DNA from 2 places in the Streptomyces sp. NPDC059897 genome. Region 1 is predicted to be linked to the other one. Evidence: riboswitches for the same ligand, from Rfam matches in the RefSeq annotation. Region 1 holds a riboswitch; the other holds the start of a gene.
The links. Region 1 has a riboswitch for cobalamin ahead of ACFV9W_RS25755 (HoxN/HupN/NixA family nickel/cobalt transporter). Riboswitches for the same ligand answer to the same signal wherever they lie in the genome.
Positions count from the first base shown of each region.

Region 2: another riboswitch for cobalamin. It lies ahead of ACFV9W_RS03850 (ABC transporter substrate-binding protein); the one in region 1 lies ahead of ACFV9W_RS25755 (HoxN/HupN/NixA family nickel/cobalt transporter).

Region 1 covers NZ_JBHWKQ010000025.1:94,071-101,599, reverse strand. Annotated here, with positions in the region: gene rho (transcription termination factor Rho) at 1-18, shown strand, start outside; gene ACFV9W_RS25765 (GNAT family N-acetyltransferase) at 77-565, shown strand; gene ACFV9W_RS25760 (inorganic diphosphatase) at 631-1,137, shown strand; cobalamin riboswitch at 1,137-1,353, shown strand; gene ACFV9W_RS25755 (HoxN/HupN/NixA family nickel/cobalt transporter) at 1,384-2,502, shown strand; gene ACFV9W_RS25750 (GTP-binding protein) at 2,689-4,695, shown strand; gene ACFV9W_RS25745 (hypothetical protein) at 5,045-6,379, shown strand; gene ACFV9W_RS25740 (dienelactone hydrolase family protein) at 6,439-7,164, shown strand; gene ACFV9W_RS25735 (M13 family metallopeptidase) at 7,205-7,529, opposite strand, start outside.
Region 2 covers NZ_JBHWKQ010000002.1:243,718-251,246, forward strand. Annotated here, with positions in the region: gene ACFV9W_RS03840 (PepSY-associated TM helix domain-containing protein) at 1-1,375, opposite strand, end outside; gene ACFV9W_RS03845 (hypothetical protein) at 1,561-2,262, opposite strand; cobalamin riboswitch at 2,334-2,476, shown strand; gene ACFV9W_RS03850 (ABC transporter substrate-binding protein) at 2,506-3,582, shown strand; gene ACFV9W_RS03855 (FecCD family ABC transporter permease) at 3,579-4,688, shown strand; gene ACFV9W_RS03860 (ABC transporter ATP-binding protein) at 4,685-5,476, shown strand; gene ACFV9W_RS03865 (haloacid dehalogenase type II) at 5,606-6,304, shown strand; gene ACFV9W_RS03870 (alpha/beta fold hydrolase) at 6,319-7,167, opposite strand; gene ACFV9W_RS03875 (amidohydrolase) at 7,266-7,529, shown strand, end outside.

The sequences.
Region 1 (7,529 bases):
ACGGTGCCCGTCGCCTGACCCGCACCGCCCGACCCGCACCGCCCGACCGCACCCCCGAGTGCGTAATACTCGACCTATGAACGCGAGCATTACGCGCCGTGGTGGCCCCCCGGCCGTCACCGTCCGGCGGGCCACCGCGCGGGACGCCCGGCGCCTCACCCGCCTCGTACGCGGCTCCAGCGCCTACCGGGACCCGTACGCCTCCATGGTCGCGGGCTACCGGGTGGGCCCCGACTACATCGAGGCGCACCACGTCTACGTGGCCGTGGATCCGGCCGACGAGCGGGTGCTGGGCTTCTACGCGCTGCTCGCCGAGCCGCCGGAGCTGGACCTGATGTTCGTCGCCGACGAGGCGCAGGGCCGGGGCATCGGGCGGCTGCTCGTCGACCACATGCGGGAGCGGGCCCTGGCGGCGGGCCTCGACCATGTCCGGGTCGTCGCGCACCCGCCCGCCGAGGGCTTCTACCGGGGCATGGGAGCCCACCGCACCGGCACGGTGCCCGCGCGTCCGCCGGTCGCCTGGGACCGGCCCGAACTCGAATTCCCCATTCCCCCGGCCGCCTGAGGGGTTCCGCCCTCGGCCCGTACGGCGCACACTCGTGGGCGTCGGAATGCGGCAAGGAGGCCACATTGGGCAGCAGTCAGGCACGCGCCGAGGCGTTCGACGTGATCGTGGAGATCCCGCAGGGGTCCCGGAACAAATACGAGATGGACCACGATCTCGGCCGGATCCGGCTCGACCGGATGCTGTTCACGTCGACGCAGTACCCCGCGGACTACGGCTACATCACCGGCACGCTCGGCGGCGACGGCGACCCGCTGGACGCGCTCGTCCTGACCGGCGACGCGACGTTCCCCGGCTGCGCCATCGAGTGCCGGGCGATCGGCATGTTCGTGATGAGCGACGAGAAGGGCCCGGACGAGAAGGTCCTGTGCGTTCCCGCGCACGATCCGCGGCACGACGCGACCCGGGACATCGAGGACATCCCCGAGTTCGACCGCCTGGAGATCACCCACTTCTTCGAGGTCTACAAGGATCTGGAGCCGGGCAAATCGGTCGACGGCTCCCACTGGGAGGGCCGGGAGAAGGCCTACGAGGAGATCCGCCGGGCCCGCGAGCGCGCTACGGGCAGGTAGTAGGGTGGTCGGGCCGTGGTGCTCGGGAAGACCGGTGACGGCCCCTCAGGGGCCCATTCCGGAGCGGCCCTCGCCACTGTGATCGGGTTCCGGACAGCGACGTCCGGAGCGCGCCGTTCCATCCTGTACGCCACTGGCGGCCGTCGGCCGCTGGGAAGGCCGGAGCGGCGGGCACGCCCGTAAGCCAGGAGACCGGCCGCGGCATCTCACGAAGTGATCCACGAGGTGCTGGAGCGTGATCGACGCATGACCCTGCCCGGGAACTCCCCGACCCCTGCCCTGAACTCCCCTCCCCCTGCCTTTCGTTGGCGCCGCGAGGACACGCTGCGCACGGCCGGACTGATCGCGGTGATCGCCGCGCTGCACGTCGTCGCGTTCGGCGTGCTGTTCCTGCTCGTCGTCCCCGAGCACTACGAAGTGGGCAACAAGGCCTTCGGTATCGGCCTCGGCATCACCGCGTACACGCTCGGCATGCGGCATGCCTTCGACGCCGACCACATCGCGGCCATCGACAACACCACCCGCAAGCTGATGGCGGACGGCAAGCGGCCGGTGTCGGTCGGCTTCTGGTTCGCGCTCGGCCACTCCAGCGTGGTGGTGGCCATGGCGGCGCTCGTCGCGGGCGGCGCGGCGCTCGCCGGCACCCTCATGAACGACAACTCGGCCACCCACCAGGTGCTCGGCGTCGTCGGCACGACCGTCTCCGGCACGTTCCTGTACCTCATCGCGGCGCTCAACCTCGTCGCTCTGATGGGCATCCTCAAGGTCTTCAAGGCGATGCGCGCGGGCTCGTACGACGAGCGGAAGCTCGAGGAGCACCTGGATTCACGGGGGTTCATGAACCGGATCCTCGGCCGCTTCACCAGGTCCATCACCCGGCCCGGCCAGATGTTCCCGCTGGGCTTCCTCTTCGGTCTCGGCTTCGACACCGCGACCGAGGTGACGCTGATGGTGATGGCGGGCAGCGGCGCCGCGGCGGGCCTGCCGTGGTACGCGATCCTGTGCCTGCCGCTGCTGTTCGCCGCGGGCATGAGCCTGTTCGACACCCTCGACGGCACGTTCATGAACTTCGCCTACCAGTGGGCCTTCTCCAACCCGGTCCGCAAGGTGTTCTACAACCTCACCATCACGGGTCTGTCGATCGCGGTCGCGTTCTTCATCGGGACGATCGAACTCGTGGGCGTGCTCCACGACAAGCTCGACCTCAGCGACGCGGTCACCGGGTGGATCGCCGGGCTCGACCTCGACAACGTCGGGTACGTCATCGTCGGCCTGTTCGTGGTCGTGTGGGCGGCGGCCATCGCCTACTGGCGGCTCGCGCGGGTCGAGCAGCGATGGTCGGCGCGGGTGGCCGACGGGGCGTAGCCCGCCCGTAGCGAATAAATCGGTTGCCGGGGTGCGCGGCGCGCTGCTGCACTGGTCCCTGTGCGGCAGTTGCCGCGCATGCCGAGCGTGAGGACCGATTCATGCGCACTGCAGTCCAGTTCCTTCCGAGGGCCACCGCGGATTCCGCCGCCGTGGCATTCCCTTCCCTCAAGGACCCGACTGCCAGTGGCATTGCTGAATCTTGGAATTCTCGCGCACGTCGACGCCGGTAAGACCAGCCTGACCGAGCGGCTCCTGCACTCGGCCGGTGTGATCGACGAACTCGGCCGCGTCGACGACGGGAGCACCCGCACCGACTCCCTCGACCTGGAGCGGCGGCGCGGCATCACCATCAAGTCGGCCGTGGTGTCGTTCCCGGTCGGCGGCACGGACGTGAACCTCGTGGACACGCCCGGCCACCCCGACTTCATCGCCGAGGTCGAGCGCGTGCTCGGTGTGCTCGACGGGGCGGTGCTCGTCGTCTCCGCCGTGGAGGGCGTGCAGGCGCAGACCCGCGTCCTGATGCGCACCCTGCGCCGACTGCGCATCCCCACCGCGGTGTTCGTGAACAAGGTCGACCGCGGCGGCGCCCGCGAGCCGGAGCTCCTCGACGATCTGCGGCTCAAACTCGCGCCCGCCGTGATCCCGATGAACACGGTCGCGCACGGCCTCGGCGGCCGGGACGCACACTGCGTTCCCTACGCCGCCGGGGACACGGCCCATCGCGCCCGCCTGGTCGACGTGCTCTCGGCCCGTGACGACGCGCTTCTGGAGGCGTACGTCAAGGACGAGGAGTCGGTCACGTACGGCCGGCTGGGCGACGTGCTCGCCGAACAGACGTCGCGCGCCGAGGCGCATCCGGTGTACTTCGGCTCGGCGATGACGGGCGCGGGAGTCGACGCGCTCGTGGACGGCATCACACGGCTCCTCCCGACGGCCGACGAGCGGCCCCAACTGCCCTTGTCTGCCCGCGTGTTCAAGGTGGAGCGCGGTCCGGCCGGCGAGAAGGTCGCGTACGCCCGCGTGTTCACGGGGACGCTGCGGGTCCGTGAGCGGCTCGCGCTGCCCGGCGGCGGGGAGGACCGCGTGACGTCGGTGCGTGTCTTCGCGGACGGGGCGGACACACCGTGTACGGAAGCGGGTCCCGGGCAGGTGGCGCGGCTGTGGGGGCTCGGTGGCGTGCGCGTCGGGGACGATCTGGGAGAGCCCCAAGTCCCGGTCAAAGAGCACCACTTCGCGCCGCCGACCCTGGAGACGGTCGTCGACCCCGACCGGCCGGGGCGGCGCGGCGCGCTGCTCGCCGCGCTCACCCAGCTCGCCGAGCAGGACCCGCTGATCGGACTGCGGCAGGACGACATCCGCCAGGAGGTCTTCCTGTCGCTCTACGGCGAGGTGCAGAAGGAGGTCGTGCAGGCAACCCTCGCCGAGGAGTTCGGGCTCGACGTGACGTTCCGGGAGTCGACGCCGCTGTGCGTCGAGCGGCCGACGGGCTCCGGCGCGGCGGGCGAGGCCATGAAGGACGAGGGCAACCCGTTCCTGGCGACCATCGGCCTGCGGGTCGACCCGGCGCCGGTCGGCTCGGGCGTCTCGTTCCGGCTCGGGATCGAGCTCGGCTCCCTGCCCCTGGCCTTCATCAAGGCCATCGAGGAGACCGTGCACAGGACGCTGCGCCAGGGACTGCTCGGCTGGCAGGTCACCGACTGCACGGTGACGCTTGCGCGCTCCGGCTACGCCCCACGGCAGAGCCACGCGCACGCGATCTTCGACAAGTCGATGTCGAGCACGGGGGCCGACTTCCGCGGCCTCACCCCGCTGGTCCTGATGAGCGCCCTCGCCCGCGCGGGCACGACGGTGTGCGAGCCGATGCACCGGTTCCGCCTGGACATCCCGGCGGATCTGTACGGGGCGGTGCTGCCGGTACTGACCCGGCTGCGGGCCGTACCGACGGGACAGCGCACGGACGGCGGGCCGTGGACCACGGTCGAAGGGCTGATCCCCGCGGCCCGGGTGCGTGCCCTGGAGCAGCAACTGCCGTCCCTCACCCGGGGCGAAGGCGTTCTGGAGGCCTCGTTCGACCACTACGCCCCGGTCCATGAGGCGGCGCCGCGCCGCTCGCGCACGGACCACGACCCGCTGCACCGCAAGGAGTACCTGCTGCGGGTGGTGCGCGGGGCGGGGGCGCGGCCGGCGTAGGAGCGGGGGGGCTCGCGCCCGGCGGTTGAATCCGGGCCGTTCGGCCCACCACGAGGGCCCCTTGGCCCCGTCCGTCGTGGGGCCGCGCACTGAGATGCTGCGGTATCGAGCCTCCCGTGCCCTCGCCCTCCCGCCGCGGCGCATGGTCGAGGCCGAGGGCCGGGCCCGCTGTTCGCAGAAGGGGGAGCCGCGAATGGCGGGCCCGTCCGTGCCCCGGCCAGGACGGGCCACCGCGGCTTCGTACACGTGTCCGGCGCGCCGCTGTGGCAACTCGCGCGCAAAACGGCCCAATCGGAGCGATAAAGTGGCTCGTCAACCCACACGTGCCCGATCACTCAGGAGTGCTTACGTGTCCGTAGCCATCGACTCGTCCGACGCCGCTGTCCAGTCCGGCGCCGAGGCCACCGCGGAGCCCGTGCCCGCTCCGGCCGTCGCCCCGGACGGCGCCGTCGCCGTGCCCGCGAACGAGGAGACGGCCGAGCCCGGGGACACCGCGAACATGTGGACCCCGCCGACCACCACCGAGACCCCGGACGCCGCCGCCACGGAAGACACCGCCCCGGCCGCCGAAAGCGCGCAGGACAGCTCGTCCGACAGCTTCTGGACGCCGCCCACCGAGGTCCCCTTCGCGGAGAGCTCCGAGGCCGACGCCGACGCGGAGGCCGACGACGACCCCGCCCCCGGCGACGTACCGGAGGCCATCACCCGCGACGCCCACGAGTTCGGCGTCTACGCCCGCACCGGCGGCTGGGCCTTCGCCCTGAAGGTGGCCCGCAGCGTGCGGCCCGGCGGGCAGGCGTCCGGCGAGTCGTCCAAGGTCTCGGCGCGGAGGTTCGCCGAGCTCGCGGGCTGCTCCGCCGACCGCGTCATGCGCTTCTACAAGGCGTGGGACAGCGCGGCGGACGACGGCCTGGTTCCCCAGTTCGAGGCCCTCACGCCCGGCGCCGACGTCGAACTCCCGGACGCCGACGTATGGTTGTCGTACTACGTGTCCCGCAACAGCGCGACCTCGGTGCGCGGTCAGGCGATCACCGCGGCCGCCGAGTCCGAGGGCATCCGCCCGACGAAGGCCCTGGAGGTCGCCGAGAACCCGACCGCGCTGCGGGCCGCGATCCTCGCCGACCCCGGCACCGCCGAGGCCGCCCGCAAGGCGCTGATGGACCGCCTCGACGAGGACCCGGTGCTGCGCACGGGCATGGCGCGCGACATCGTGCGCACGGACGACCTGAAGAAGGCCGTCGCGGAGGAGACGAAGACCGGCGGCCAGCTCGAGTACGTGCGCAGGATCGCGGAAGAGGGCCAGGTCAAGACCCCGGCGGGCCAGAAGATCGAGGCCTCCCCCGCGCTGCGCGAGGAGGCCGAGCGGCACCTGTCCCTCATCGACGAGCTGGACGAGGACGAGGAGGCGGGCGAGTGGGCCCGCGAGGCGTACGACACCGTGCGCACGCTCGTCGCCGAGACCGTCGAGAAGGACCCCGAGCTGCGGGTGCAGGAGCGGCGCGCGAAGTTCTACAGCAGCCTCCAGAAGGCGACGAAGGCCTTCGAGGAGCTGACGTTCGACGACGTCGACGCCGAGGAGATCGACGACATCGTCGAGGACGACATGCTGCAGCGCCTCGAGGAGCTGCAGTCGGCGATCGCCATGTGCATCACGGCGCTGCAGTCGGCGCAGAAGAAGGACTGACCCGGCTCACGGCCGGACCGATGCCACCGCGGGACTTCCCGCGGTGGCATCGTTGCGTCATGTCACAGACCCCCGGCACCCCGAAGTCCACCGGCCGCCCGGCCCACCAGAACATGACGTTCGACAGCCACGGCAGCACGGCCCACGGCTATCTGGCGCTGCCCGCCTCCGGGCGCGGCCCCGGCGTCCTCGTCATCCAGGAGTGGTGGGGGCTGACCGACCACATCGCCGACATCGCCGACCGCCTCGCCGCGGAGGGCTTCGTGGCGCTCGCCCCCGACCTGTACGGCGGGAACGTGGCGCACGACTCCCAGGAGGCGTTCGCCATGATGCGGGACCTGCCGGTGGAGCGCGGCGTCGAACTCCTGTCGGGGGCGGTCGACTGCCTCCTGGCCCTCCCCCAGGTCACCTCCGACACCGTCGGCGCCGTCGGCTTCTGCATGGGCGGCGGCTTCGTCCTGTACCTGGCCGCCGAGGACGAGCGGGTGAGCGCGGCGGTCCCGTTCTACGGCGTGGTCCAGGGCGCGGTCCCGGACTTCTCCCGCCTGAAGGCGCGGATCCTCGGCCACTACGGCGAGCGCGACGAGGCGATCCCACCGGCCACGCTCAACGGCCTGCGCGCCGCGATCAGGTCCCAGTCAGGGGTGGACCCCGACTTCCGCATGTACCCGGCCGACCACGCCTTCTTCAACGACGGCCGCCCCGAGGTCTACGACGAAATCGCGTCCCGCGAGGCGTGGACGTCAACGATCGACTTCCTGAAGTCGGCTTTCAGGAAGTCCTGAGCCGGACGACCGCAACCGTCCGGCCCACCCAAGGATCACGTCACCAGATCCGCACCCGCTCCGCCGGCTCGACCCACAGCCCGTCCCCGACCACCGTCGAGAACGCCTCATGGAACTCGTCCAGGTTCCGCACGATGTTCGCCCGGAACTCCGGCGGCGAGTGCGGGTCGATGGTGAGGTACTGCTGCTCCTGCTCCTTGCGCCGCTTCGTGCGCCAGCAGTACGCCCAGTTCATGAACAGCCGCTGGGTACCGCTGAGTTCACCGTCGGTCGGCACCGGCTCGTCACCGAGCGCGATCTTGTAGGCGGTGTGCCCGATGGTGAGCCCGCCGAGGTCACCGATGTTCTCGCCGACGGTCAGCGAC
Region 2 (7,529 bases), on a different contig from region 1:
CGCCGAGCACGATGTCGCACAGCAGGAACGCCGCGAGCGGCAGGCCGAGCAGCGGCACGAAGTAGCCGAGCAGGGCGATCACCACCAGCGCCGGCACCACGACATACGGCGGCACCTGCTGCCAGGCACCGCGCGGAACCGGCCGCCCGAAGGCGGAACCGCGCCCGCGCTGCCACCACATCCGGTACCCCCACACGATGAGGAGCACCACCGCCAGGGCGAGGGCCGCCAGGGCGATCTGATTGACGAGGCCGAACAGGTTGCCGGTGTGCAGGTCGATGCCCCAGCGGGACAGCTTGGCGAGCACCGGGTAGTCGGCGAACCGCACGACGTCCGTGACCTGCCCGCTCGCCGGGTCGACGGCGACGGCGTCCTGCTTCTCCGGCCAACTCCGCTGGATCTGTTGGACGACGTACGCCGAGGAGTCGTCGGCGGGCGGCACGATCTCCACCGGGTTCGAGAGGCCTTCGCCGCGGGCCGCCTCCAGCACCGCGTTGAGGCCGACGCCGGCGTCCCCTGCCGGAGTGCCCGACCCGCCCATGTTGTGCCCCGCGTGTTCACCGCCGGAGGCCGGGGCGGCGGATGCGGAGACGGCAGGCGTCGTCTGGCCGAGCGCGGCACGCAGGTCGGTGATGCTCGCACCGGCGTACGTCGACCAGGTCAGGCCCGTAGCGGACAGGAAGAAGAGCCCGAGCGCCGCCCAGACACCCACCGAACCGTGCAGCGAGAGGGTGCGCCTGCGGCCGGACGTCCCTCGGATCGCCCGACGTGCGCGACGCCGACTGAACCAGAGGACGAGTCCGCCGCCCGCGATCACCCACATCCAGCTGGCCGCGAACTCGCTGTAGAGACGGCCCACTTGGCCGAGGTGGAGGTCGCGGTGGAGCTCGTCGATCCAGGTGCGCAGGGGCAGCGCGCCGGTCGATCCGTACTGTTCGAGGGCGCCACGGACCTCGCCGTTGTACGGGTTCACGAACACCGCGAGCGTGTGCTCGGCGTCGACACCCGCGACGCCGGAGAGCATGACGCGTGTCGTCGCCCCGGCCTCGGGAGACGGCCGCACCGCGCTGATGTCCCCTTCGGGGTGGGCCTTGCGGGCGGCGGCGACCTGATCGGCGATGGGCAGCTCGGACTTACCCACGGGGACGTTCAGCTCATGGGCGTACACGATCTTCTCGGCCTGGAACGAGCCCGCGTAGAGCAGTCCCGTGACCGCGGCGACGAACAGGAATGGGGCGACGAACACCCCTGCGTAGAAGTGCAGTCGGAGCACCAGCGGGCGAAGCGATGCCCACGGCGACCGGTCGGTGGGCGGCGCTTGCCGGGTCTCTTCTGCTGGGCGGGAGGCAGAGGTGTCTGACGTCTCGGAGGTGATGGACAACGTGGTCCTCCAGTTTCGGGCAGCACGGAGTCCGGGCGCGGGCCCCGCCTCTCGACGGCGGCCCTGGGCACATCCGGATCCGGTGCGTGGCAAGGGGACTCGGCCGTGCGGGCCCGTCCGGGGCGTGCGCACGGCCGACGCCCGAGGGTGCGGCGCAGCCTCGGGTGAACCGGCTGTCGTCAGGCGACAGCGTTCCCTGCGGGTGGGCCCCTGGAGGTGATGGGGTGCGCGAGGAGGAGTTCGCGCGGTGTACGGGCGGGCCGGGTGCGGCGGACGTGGATGCGCGGCCGGTGCGGCGGAACCGGAAGGCGGAACGGGAGCGTCAGCGGCGCGACGATCCGGTCGACGACGCACCGCGCGAGGCGGAACGCGGCCTGCTCGCCGTACGCGAGCCAGAGCCCGCTCAGCACGGCGGCCAGCAGGTGGGCCATCAGCATGCCGGTGGGAGACATGCCGCTCACGTCGTGACCGGCATGCGCCATTTCGTGCATGCCGCCCATCGCATCGGGCGGCATGGCACCCATGGGCATGCCGCCCATGGCATCCGTCGGTTCCATGGGCGCGCGGCACAGCACATGGTCCAGCCACTGCCCGGCGACGGAACCGCCTGAAGCCGCCGGGTGCGCGACGACCTGCGCCCACGAGAAGAAGAGGTGCAGCACCGCCTGCGCCGCCACCGCCAGGCCCACGACCGGCAGGATTCCGCGCTCGCGACCCGCGGGCACACACGCCGCTCCACCGGTGATCGCGAATCCGGCGGCCAGCGCCCACCACGGCACGGTGTCACCGGACATGAGCGTGTGCGCGATGGCCGTGAGCAGCACGCAGACGGCCGCGAACATCGCGGCCCGTCCAGCGCGAGCGTTCCGGCGTGTGGTCATGGCCGCCCCATCTTGGCATCCCCGCCACCGTGATCACCGGCAGGTTCGCAACCCCGCGTGCGCAGCGTGGAAGGCACGTAGGATCGCCGGGTCATCACCGCGACGGGTGACAGGAAGCCGGTGCGAATCCGGCACGGTCCCGCCACTGTGACCGGGCGGCGCGCGTCAGCGCGGCCCGGGAGTCAGGTCACTGGCCCGTCGCGGGCTCATTCCGAGGAGCGCGGACTCCGTAGGAGGCTTCACGTGTACGACGGTCCGTACCGTCCCCATGACCTTCCCCTCTCCCATGTACGGAGACTCACCCGTGTGCGACGGCGGCGCTTCGTCGTGCGTGTCACGGCTGCCCTCGCCGCACTGTCGGCGACAGTACTCACCGCCGCCTGCGGCCCGTCCGGACCGGATCCCGCAGGCGCCGACGGCCGCCCGCGGTCGTCGGCCGCCGAGGGATTCCCCGTCACCATCGACAACTGCGGCGTCAGGACGACGTACGACAGGCCGCCGTCCCGCGCGGTGACCATCCATCAGCATCCCGCCGAACTCCTGCTCTCCCTCGGCCTGAAGGACCGCATGGTCGGCACGGCGTTCCCCGACTCCGCCGTCCTGCCGAGCCTGCGCAAGGACTACGCGTCGGTGCCCGAACTCGCCGCGAAGGCGCCCTCGTTCGAGAAGGTCCTCGAAGCCGAACCCGACTTCGTCTACGGCGGCTACTCCAGCGCGTTCGACGAGAAGGAGGGCCGCTCGCGCAAGGCGCTCGCCGACGCGGGCATCGACACGTACCTCAACCGCGAGTACTGCGGCGAGAAGAACGTGACGATGCGGGACACCTACGCCGAGATACGCACCATCGGCAAGATCTTCGGGGTCTCCGACCGTGCCGACGCGCTCGTCTCCGACCTCCGCCGACGGGTGGAGAAGGCGAGCGCCGCCGTCCGGGGCAGGCCGGACGTCCCCGTGTTCGTGTACGACAGCGGCGACAAGTCCGCCTTCACCGCGGGCGGCAAGGGCCTGGGCACGCAGCTGATCGACCAGGCGGGCGGCCGCAATGTGTTCGCCGATCTGGACGACGTGTTCGGTGATGTCTCCTGGGAGCAGGTCGTCGACCGCAGGCCGGAGGTCATCGCGATCTACGACTACGCGGGCGACAAGAGCGTCGAGCAGAAGAAGCGGTACCTGCTGGCGCAGCCCGCGCTCGCCGACGTACCCGCCATCAAGCACAAGCGGTTCGTGGTGCTGCCGTTGACCGCGACGCTGGTCGGGGTCCGGTCGGCGTACGCGGTGGAGGGTCTTGCGCGCGGGCTGCACCCGGAGAGCTTCAAGTGACGGCGCCCGCGGTGGCCGACGAGCGGACACCGGGCGGGGCGCGGGAACGACACATCGGCCAGAGGGTGCGGCTCACCGCCACTCTGGTCGTGCTCGCCGCGCTGCTTTTCGTCTCGCTCACGGCCGGACTCGCCATCGGCTCGGTGCACGTACCGGCCGGCCAGGTGTGGGGCATCGTGACGCACGCGCTGGGCTTCGATGGGTGGGGTGAGGCGGACTGGTCGCGGGCGCGGGAGACGATCGTGCTCGACGTGCGGGCGCCGCGCGTCCTGCTCGGGGCCATGACCGGCGCCGGTCTCGCGGTCGTCGGCACGGCACTTCAGGCCCTGGTGCGCAATCCGCTCGCCGAGCCGTACCTCCTCGGTGTCTCGTCCGGCGCCTCGCTCGGCGCGGTCGCGGTCCTCGTGTTCGGGGTCGGCGTGTTCGGCGCGATGTCACTGTCGGCGGCGGCGTTCGCGGGCGCGCTCGGCGCGCTGGTCCTCGTCTACGCCACCGCGCGCACCGGCGGCCGCATCACGTCCGGCCGCCTGATCCTGTCGGGGGTGGCGGTCGCGTCGATCCTCAGCGCGCTGCTCAACCTGCTGCTGCTCACCACGGACCGCGGCAACGAGGCACGTACGGTGCTCGCCTGGACGCTCGGCGGTCTGGGCGGGGTGTCCTGGAACTCGCTGTGGCTGCCGGGACTCGGCCTGCTCCTCGGGATCGGCGTCCTCATGGTGCAGGCGCCGAACCTGAACCTGCTGCTGGCGGGCGAGGAGGCGGCCACGACGATGGGCCTGGACGTGGCCCGTTTCCGCGCCCGAATGTTCGTGCTGGTCTCGCTCGTCACCGGTGTGCTGGTCGCGGCGGCCGGGCCGATCGGTTTCGTCGGCCTGATGCTGCCGCACATCGTGCGTCTGCTCGTCGGCGGCGACCACCGGCGCGTGCTGCCGACGGCGGCCCTGGGAGGTGCGGTGTTCCTCGTGTGGGCGGACATCGCGGCGCGGACGGTCGCCGCGCCGATGGAGATCCCGGTCGGTGTGCTCACTGCGCTGTGCGGCGGCCCGTTCTTCCTGTGGCTGATGCGGCGGGACGCGCGGCGCCAGAACGCGGGAGGTGCCGGATGACACCCGCCGACCTTCACGTCGAGAACGTCACCGTCACGGCGGGCGCACGACGACTGGTCGACGACGTCTCGCTGACCGCCCGCCCCGGCGAGACCATCGGCCTCGTCGGGCCCAACGGCAGCGGCAAGTCCACACTGCTGCGGGCCGTGTACCGCGTGCTGCGCCCGGACGCGGGGACCGTGCGCGTGGACGGCGCCGACGCGTGGTCACTGCCGGTGCGCAGGCTGGCCCGCACGGTGGCCGCCGTCGTGCAGGACGCGGGGGCGGACGTGGAGTTGACGGTGAGAGAGGTCGTCGCGATGGGGCGGGCCCCGCACAAGCGCCTGTTGGCGGGCGACACGGCGGAGGACGCCGCACTGATCGAGGCGGCACTGGCCTCCGTCGACGCCGTCGACCTCGCCGACCGGTCCTTCGCCCACCTCTCCGGCGGCGAACGCCAGCGCGTCCTCATCGCCCGCGCCCTGGCCCAGCAACCCTCCCTCCTCGTCCTCGACGAACCCACCAACCACCTCGACATCCGCCACCAGCTGGAGATCCTCTCGGCGCTGCGCCGGCTGCCCGCGACGGTCCTGGTGGCCCTCCACGACCTCAATCTGGCCGCCCACTACTGCGACCGTCTGTACGTCCTGCGGGAAGGGTCGGTCGTCGCGTCGGGCCCACCGCACGAGGTGCTCACCCCGCGGCTCCTCGCCGAGGTCTACGAGGTGAACGCCGAGGTCACCGTCCACCCGCGGACGCGGCGGCCACAGGTGACGTATCTGCCGGAGGAGGAGGGGAGCTTCAACTAGCTTCGATGCCTTCTGGTGGCTTCCGGTGGCTTCCGGTCGGGCGGCGCGTGCGATGCGGGAATCCGGGTGGCTGCCGGTGGCGTTGGATCAATGGCCGGCAGCACACCCCCGCCCTCCGGGAGACACCTCATGTCCGAGCTCAAGCCATCGCCCGATATCGACGCCCTCGTGTTCGACGTGCTGGGAACGCTCGTCGACGAACCCGCCGGAATCCGTGCCGGGATTCGTCAACTCGCCCCGGGCCTCGACGACTTCACCGTCGAGAAGCTTCTCGCGCTGTGGCAGCAGCACATCGAGCGCGAGCAGCGGCGCGTATGCGAGGGTGACCGGGCCTACGCCGCCAGCGACGTCATCGACCTGGAGGCCGCGCGGCTCGTCGCGGACGCCGCCGGGGTCGAGGACGCGGCCGCGGTCGCCGAGTTGGGCCTGGCGGGGCGCAGGCTTCCGCCGTGGCCGGACACGGTGGCGGGGCTGGCCCGGCTCGCCGAGCGGTTCCCGTTGATGGGGCTGTCCAACGCGAGCCGGACGGCGCTGCTCGGCCTCAACGCCCACGCGGGTCTGCGCTGGCACCAGGCGCTGTCCGCCGAGGACGCCCGGGCGTACAAGCCGGACCCGGCGGTCTACCGGCTGGCCGTCGACGTGTCCGGGCGACCGCCGGAGCGGCTGCTGATGGTCGCCACCCACGCCTGGGACCTGCGCGCGGCCCAGGCCCTGGGGCTGCGTACCGCCTACGTCGCCCGCCCCGTCGGCGACCCGCCCGCGGCCTCCGACCGGTTCGACTTCCACGCCGCCGATCTGGCGGATCTCGCGGCGCAAATCGGGGCGTGAAAGGCAGGGACGTCTCAGGTGTGCGGCAAGAAGTCGGCGATCTCCGCCGCCACCGCGTCGGGTACGAGTGACGGCGCGAAGTGCATCTGCCCCGGGAACGACGTGTACGTGACCTTGGGCAGGGCCGCCGCGAGGCGGTCGAGGGTCGCCGGCATCGGGTCCCAGGTGTCGGCGCCCCGCATCAGCAGGGTCGGGACGGTGATGTCGGACCAGCGGTCCACGTCCGCCGAGTCCGCGATCAGCGATTCGAGGTCGCCGCACCAGCCCTGTGCCTCCTCGGGGTCGCTCTCACTCCCGCTCTCGCTGGGCTCTGCGGTCTCTGCGGGCTCCATCAGGTCCAGGAGCGCCGCCGGGACACGGGCCACCCTCTCCGCCAGCAGCCGGTCGGCACGCCGCTGATCGCCCTTCGCGGTCAGCTTCTGGAACTCCGCCAGTACGGGAGCCAGTTCGGCGCCCGCCGCGTACAGCGGCGGCTCCCACAGCACCAGCGAGCGCACCGGCAGGCCGGCCGCCGCCGCGTGCAGGGCGACGTTCGCGCCGTAGGACATGCCGGCCAGGTGCACGGGGCGGCCGATCGTGGCGATGAGTGCCGCGAGGTCCGCCACCTCGTCGGCGAAGTGCTTGGGCGAGCGGGCCGGTCCGCTCGGGGCGTGGCCGCGCCGCGCGGGCAGCCACACCTCGTAGCGGTCGGCGAGGCGTTCGGCCACGGGCTGCCAGGAGTGCAGCCCGCCGCCGGAGCCGTGGACCATGACGACCGGTGGGCCGGAGCCGAACCGGCGGTGAGCGATGGCCGTCCCGTCCGTGGACTCGACCGATGTGACAGGCCCGAAGACGGACTCGGGTGACTCGAACTCGCGCGACATGCCCGGACCCTCGCACGCCGCGCCGGAACCGGGCCACTCATTTTTGCCTCTCCCTTGGGTGACACTGAACCGACCATACGCAGCAGAGAGGTTGGATCATGACGCACGCGGTTGTCGCAGGCCTTGACGGAATCAGGGACGATCTGGCCGACCTCTACCGGGACCTCCACGAGCACCCGGAGCTGTCACTTCAGGAAACACGATCGGCCGATGTGCTCGCGCGGCGGCTGCGGGCCGCCGGTGTCGACGAGGTCGTCGAAGGTGTCGGCACGACCGGCGTGGTCGGCGTGGTGCGCAACGGCGAGGGACCCGTCGTCATGCTGCGCGCCGACTTCGACGCGCTGCCGGTGGAGGAGAAGACC